Regions from separate parts of the Desulfuromonas soudanensis genome, predicted to be linked through region 2. Evidence: predicted binding sites of a transcription regulator. Region 2 holds the regulator's gene; each other region holds the start of a gene.
The links. The regulator HrcA, encoded in region 2, represses chaperone genes, less so after heat shock. The targets are predictions, from matches to a motif close to TGTTAGCACTCNNNNNNNNNGAGTGCTAACA.

Region 1 (2,261 bases), 420 kb from region 2:
GGCGCTTGAGGTGGAGAGAAAGACCGGGTCTGTTGTATTGAGCAGGCCTTTGAGGGCGGTGGTGACTTCGCGGTGAAGAACGGCATACTCCTTCATGCGGTGGCCGACCATCGGCACGCTCATCGCCTGCAGCACATCGGGGCTGACCTCGACCGGTCCCGGAATGTAGAGTTTTTTCCCCATGTCGCTGTTGCTCCTTTGAAAATAAAAAACGCCCCGACCGCGAGGTAGATGGAGCGGTCTGTCGGATCCCTGTCCCCGGTGGTTTAAATCCCGGCGCTCGGTCACAAAAACACCCGAAATGCCGCCTCGGAACCAGCCAGCGATTTAGCACGCACGCCGGGCCGATGTCAAGGAATTCCCTCGTTGACAACCTCCCGGGGGCAAGGTTAGGATGCTTGCTCTTCCGGTCGATGCCGCAAGGGCGAGGGAACAACCGAACATCCACGACACAGGCCTGCCGCCGCCGAGATGGAGAAACGCCCATGGGTGCAAAGCACATCAACTCCCTTCTGTTCCTTCTGCTGCTGGCAGGGTGCGCCGCCGTCCCCTCGGTGCGCATGGAAGCCGGCTTCACGCCGCCGCCGCCGCAGGAGACGATCTATATCGTCCCCTTCACCACCATCATGGTCCCGGTCGCCATTGAGGAGGGGGTTTTCGATCTCTTCGTCGATACCCTCATTGCCGGGAGCAGGGGGGGCGAATTCGAATTCGTCATTCTCAAGGAGGGGACCTCCCGTGTCGACCCCCAGTGGCTGGCCGAGCACAACTATGTCACGGGGGAGGTTTTCGCCTATGTCGAGGAGAGCGGATGCTGCTCCACGGCCATCCGTCTCAGGAGCCGCCTGCAGGTCCATCAGCCGGGGAGCGACCGGCCGACCCTGACCCTTGATTATCCCCGGGAAACCTTTTTCGAGCACGACTACTCGACGGTGGAAACCGAACGCAAAAACCTCGCCGAAGACGTCGCCCGCACCCTGGCGACCCGCCTCCTCGACGCCCTCTCCGGGCGCTGAATCCCGCTGTTTTCCCCACTCGGTCGACGAATTCTCCAGAAAGACCTTGACATTCAGGACAGGCTGATTATATTTACCCCTGTTGTTAGCACTCCCGTCCGGCGAGTGCTAACGAGGACGGTGCCTGCAGAGAGGTCCCGGCTCGCCGCTGTCGGCGAGTAACCGGGGGCCTTTTTACATTGACCCGGCAAGTCTTCCCCAGGGACACGCTCCCGTAATCCATTAGGTTTTATCGAAAGGAGACGCACCATGAACATCAGACCGCTGCACGACCGTATCATCGTCGAGAGACTCGAAGAGGAGACCATGACCTCCGGTGGCCTCTACATCCCCGACTCGGCCAAGGAAAAGCCCCAGCAGGGACTCGTCGCCGCCGTCGGCAAGGGGAAGGTGACCGAGGACGGAAAGGTTCTCCCCCTCGACGTCAAGGTCGGCGACAAGATCCTTTTCGGCAAGTATTCCGGGACCGAGATCAAGGTCGAAGGCAAAGAGTATCTGATGATGCGCGAGGATGACGTCCTCGGCGTCGTAGAGAAGTAAGGCAACCGGCTCACACCTATTTTTGAAGGAGATCGATAAAGATGGCAGTCAAGGAAATTAAATTCGGACAGGACGCCCGCGCCCTCATTCTCAGCGGCGTCAATCAGCTCGCCAACGCCGTCAAGGTGACCCTCGGCCCCAAGGGGCGCAACGTCGTCATCGAGAAGTCCTTCGGCGCACCCCTGATCACCAAGGACGGCGTCACCGTCGCCAAGGAAATCGAACTGGAGAACAAGTTCGAGAACATGGGGGCCCAACTCGTCAAGGAAGTCGCCTCCAAGACCTCGGACATCGCCGGCGACGGCACCACCACCGCCACCGTTCTCGCCCAGGCGATCTATCGCGAAGGGGTCAAGCTGGTTTCCGCCGGCCACAACCCCATGGAGATCAAGCGCGGCATCGACAAGGCCGTTGAAGCCTCCGTCGCCGCCCTCAAGGAACTCTCCAAGCCGATCAAGGACCACAAGGAAGTCGCCCAGGTCGGGACCATTTCCGCCAACAGCGACAAGACCATCGGCGACATCCTCGCTATGGCCATGGAAAAGGTCGGCAAGGAAGGGGTCATCACCGTCGAGGAAGCCAAGTCGATGGACACCACTCTCGAGACCGTCGAGGGGATGCAGTTCGACCGCGGTTACCTCTCCCCCTACTTCGTCACCGACGCCGAGCGCATGGAAGCGGTGATGGAAGACGCCCTGATCCTCA
Region 2 (2,261 bases):
GCCACCATGACCATGGCCGGACGCAGCAGGCGGTCGTTGAGCAGATACCCTCTCTGCAGTTCCTGAACGACCGTATTGGGGGGGTGCTCGGCGCTCTCGATCTGTCCCACGGCCTCGTGGCGGGACGGATCGAAGGTCTCGCCGACGGTGGTGATGGGGACGACGCCGAAGCGTTCGATGAGACGGCCGAACATGTCGACGGTCATCTGCACCCCTTCGAGAAGACTCCCCCGGGCGTTGTCGTCCTTGCCGGCATGCTCCACGGCCCTCTCGAGGTTGTCGAGGACCGGCAGGATCTCCCGCAGGATATTTTCGTTGGCGAACCTGGCCAGATCCTCCTTGTCGCGCTGGGCGCGCTTGCGATAATTCTCCAGGTCGGCGCGTGCCCGCAGGTAAAGGTCGCGGTTCTGGTCGGCCTCCTGGCGAAGGGCGGCCAGGGTTTCGTCCGGAGTCGGCTCGGCCGGCAGGACCTCCACCTCGGCGGTTTCAGCGGGAAGCTCCTCGCCTTGCAGCGAAGGCTCTTCTTGCTCGTGTTTGTTCTTTTTTGCCACGGTATCTCCTATTTTGAATCTCCGTCCAGGATCTGGCTGACCAGCCTGGCGGTGTAATCGACGATGGGGATGACCATTGAATAGGGCATTCTGCTCGGACCGATCACCCCCAGGGAGCCGATGGTCCCCTGGCTGCCGGAATAGGTCGCGGTGATCAGGCTGCATCCGCGGATGTCGCTGTGCTCGCTTTCCGAGCCGATGAAAATCTGAACCCCTTCGGCCCGCTGGCTGGCATCGAGGAGTTCCACCAGGGAACTCTTCTGCTCGAAGGCGCGGAAGAGGCGCTTCATCTTCTCGAGATCGGCGAACTCGGGCTGCTCGAGGATGTTGGCGGCCCCCTCGATGTAGACCTGACTTGCCATCTCGGTGGACAGAACCTCCCGGGAGATCTGCAGGGCGCGGCGCATCATCTTGTCGTAGAGGGCCTTTTCCCGGGCCATTTCCGAGAGGATGCGCGCCTTGACCTCCTGAATGGTCAGTCCGGTCAGGGTCCGGTTGAGGTAGCCGGTCATCTGCTCCAGTTCGTACTGGGAGAGGTCTTCACCGACCTCGATGACCTTGTTCTGCACCAGTCCCGACTGGGTGACGAAAATCACCAGGACGCGGCCGCTGGAGAGACGGATGAATTCGATCTGGCGGAAGACCGTCGTGGTGAACCGGGGGGCCATGACGATCCCGGTGTAGGTGGAGATGGCCGAGAGAACCTTCCCCGCCTCGCGCAGCAGGTCCTCCGAGCGCAAGCCGCCGAAGCGGTAGCGGTCGTCGAGGCGCTGGCGCTCCTGGGAGCTGAGCTGACGCACCTGCAGCAGGGAGTCGACGTAGAAGCGGTACCCCTTTTCCGTCGGGACCCGCCCCGCCGAAGTGTGCGGAGAGGCAATGTACCCCATCTCCTCGAGATCGGCCATGACGTTGCGCACCGTGGCCGGGGACAGCGCCATGCTGTGCCGCCTGCTCACGGCCCGCGATCCGACCGGTTCGGCCGAGTCGATATAGTCCTCGATGATCGCTTCGAGGATCTTCCGGCTGCGCTCGTTGAGCTCTTCGCTCATGGGATCGTTCCACCTAAAAAAAACCAATAGCCGGAAAATCCGGCCCCTTGCAGCTGATTAGCACTCAAAGAGGAGGAGTGCTAACGGGAACAACATAACAACGCCCCTCCCCTTTGTCAAGGGCAAACAAGGCGGCCTTTTTCCCGTTTTCTCTAGAGGAAAGGGGCAATCAGGGTATCGTAAAGGAGCCAGGACTCCCGGTCCAGAACCCAGCGTTTCCCCTCCCGGCGCAGCCGACCGCCGGCGCGGGAGACCCCCTCGGCAAAGGCCGCCGCCACTCCGCAGCCGAAGCGACGGGCAAACGCCTCGTCGTCCACCCCTTCGGCGGTGCGCAGTCCCAGGTAGAGGGTTTCGGCCATCGCCCCCCTCCGATCGAAGCGCTCCACCAGCTTCGCCGGGTCCCTTCCGGCGGCGAGGTCCGCCCCATACCGAGCGAGATCCTGGGGAACGGCCCAGCGCTCTCCCCAACCCCGGTCGAAAAAGGAATGGGCCCCGGCGCCGATGGCCAGGCAGGGGCGGCGGCGCCAGTAGACGAGATTGTGGCGGCACTCCATCCCCGGCCTTGCGTAATTGGAGATCTCGTAGTGACGGTACCCCTTCTCGGTCAGGATGCGATCGGCACCGAGAAAATTTTCGGCATAGACCTCCTCGTCGGGAAGGC
Region 3 (2,261 bases), 1.6 Mb from region 2:
GACCTTGGCCGGGGCGCGGTTGATCTCGTCGGCGAGGACGAGGTGGGCGAAGACCGGCCCCTTGCGGGTGCGGAATTCGCCGGTTCCCGGATGGTAGATCGGCGTGCCGACCAGGTCGGCGGGGAGGAGATCGGGGGTGAACTGGATGCGGCGGAAGGAGAGGTCGAGGGCGGTGGCCAGGGTATTGACGGTGAGGGTCTTGGCCAGCCCCGGCACCCCCTCGATGAGGACATGTCCCCGGCAGAGGAGGCCGATGAGGAGCGCCTCGACGAGGTCCCGCTGGCCGACCACCACCCTGGCGATCTCGGCCAGGAGCGGGGCGACGAAGGCGCTCTTGAGGCGGATCTCGGCCTCGAGTCGGCTCAGGTCATCGCGGGCGGCAACTTCGGTCACGGCGCACTCCTCGGGTGGCGGGGCGTGGGATTTTTCGAGTATAGACATCCGCCCGGTGCAGTTCAAGGAGAAAGCCGTCAGGTCGCGGCCAGCACCCCCCTGAGTTTGGCCAGGGCGTTTTTCTCCAGCTGGCGGATCCGTTCGCGGCTGATGCCGTAGTCGTCGGCGAGCTCCTGCAGGGTGCGGGGGGCGTCGCAGAGGATGCGGTCGTGGACGATGCGCCGCTCCCGGTCGTTGAGAGCGCAGAGGGCGTCTTCGACCCGGGAGGTGAGGAGGCTCTCCTCCTGGCTCTTCATCAGGACCTCTTCCTGGCTGGGGCGGTCGTCGGCGAGGGTGTCGAGGAGGGAGTACCCCTCCCCCTCGGTCAATTCCAGGTCGAGGGAAGCGTCGCGGGCGGCCATGCGCACCGTCATCTCCTCGACCTCTTCGCTGCGCACCGAGAGCTCGGCGGCGATCTCCGCGGCCCCGTCGCCTCCGGCAAGACGCTGCAGCGCCGCCCGGGTCTGGCCGAGCTTGTAGAAGAGTTTCTTCTGCGCCTGGGTGGTACCGATCTTCACCAGCGACCAGCTTCTGAGGATGTAGCTCTGGATGGTGGCGCGGATCCACCATACGGCGTAGGTGATCAGGCGCAGACCGCGCTGCGGGTCGAACTTTTTCACCGCCATCATCAGGCCGATGTTCCCCTCCTGGACGAGGTCGGCCAGTCGGAGCCCGTAGGAGCGGTATTCGTTGGCGATCTTCACCACGAAGCGCAGGTTGGCGCAGATCAGCTTGTGGGCGGCCTCCAGGTCCCCTTCGTCGTGGTAGCGGACGGCAAGGGCATGTTCCTCTTCGCGGTCGAGGAGGGCGAATTGCCGGATGCTGGACATGTAATGTTCGAAGGAATCAGTGGCGGCGGGGAGCTGCAGGGTGGTCATTGTCATTCCCTCCCGGGATGGTTGATCCCATATCAGGGACCAAGGCTTTTATCCGCAGATGTCGCAGATGGGCGCAGATGAAACCGGGATCAAGGGACCCCGGGCAAAGATTGAATTCCCGGGTTTATCATCTGTGTAAATCTGCGACATCTGCGGATAGTTTGAAGGTTTTGAGGAACCAGACCCGACGGTTCAAAAGTTTTGACAAAATGGAGAAGATTGATCTTGAAAATCGGCGCATTGGCACTCTCTCTGGTGGAGTGCCAATAGATATAACAAATCACATCTCCTTCGGCAACAGGAATATGGGCAGAGACGCCTGTGCAAAGGCGCACTCGGCGACTCGCCGGTTGACAGCCTTGAAGGCCCCCTCCATAATGGTCGCCGTCGCCCTTTTCCATAGAAACTTTGCGGACAAAAAAAATGCAACTCGTCTATATCGGACTTTTCGGCGCTCTTGGCTGCCTGGGACGCTATTTCGTTTCCGGGTGGAGCTACACCCTCTTCGGCCGCGGCCTCCCCTACGGGACGTTGGCGGTGAATGTCATCGGCTCCTTTCTCCTCGGTCTGATCATGGAGGGGAGCCTGCGCAGCACCTTCCTCTCCCCCGAGGTGCGCATGGGGATCACCGTCGGTTTCATGGGGGGATTTACGACGTTTTCCACCTTCTCCTACGAGACGATCCGCCTCATGGAGGACGGCAGCTTCCTGCAGGCCGGGGCCAACGTCCTTCTCAACGTTCTGGTCTGCCTGGTCTTCGCCGGCCTCGGAATCTTTCTGGCGCGGCAGCTGTGATCCCGCAGCAAGAGTCGAGGACGACCTATTTTTGCCAGGTCTCGGAATAATGAAGGGCGCAAACCTGTTTCACGCGACGCCGCAACGACGCAACGAAAATCCGGTTCCTGACCTTGATCCAAAAACGTGGCGTCGTTGCGGCGTCGCGTGAGGCAA

Region 1: the regulator HrcA is predicted to act here: its motif matches at 1,100-1,130, upstream of groES (co-chaperone GroES).
Region 3: the regulator HrcA is predicted to act here: its motif matches at 1,549-1,579, upstream of rpoH (RNA polymerase sigma factor RpoH).

The regions. Positions count from the first base shown of each region.
Region 1 covers NZ_CP010802.1:3,728,526-3,730,786, reverse strand. The annotation lists gene DSOUD_RS16565 (pyridoxal-phosphate-dependent aminotransferase family protein) at 1-183, opposite strand, end outside; gene DSOUD_RS16560 (hypothetical protein) at 486-1,016, shown strand; gene groES (co-chaperone GroES) at 1,266-1,556, shown strand; gene groL (chaperonin GroEL) at 1,598-2,261, shown strand, end outside.
Region 2 covers NZ_CP010802.1:193,811-196,071, reverse strand. The annotation lists gene grpE (nucleotide exchange factor GrpE) at 1-551, opposite strand, end outside; gene hrcA (heat-inducible transcriptional repressor HrcA) at 560-1,600, opposite strand; gene hemW (radical SAM family heme chaperone HemW) at 1,753-2,261, opposite strand, start outside.
Region 3 covers NZ_CP010802.1:2,544,312-2,546,572, reverse strand. The annotation lists gene DSOUD_RS11430 (AAA family ATPase) at 1-393, opposite strand, end outside; gene rpoH (RNA polymerase sigma factor RpoH) at 471-1,316, opposite strand; gene crcB (fluoride efflux transporter CrcB) at 1,734-2,105, shown strand.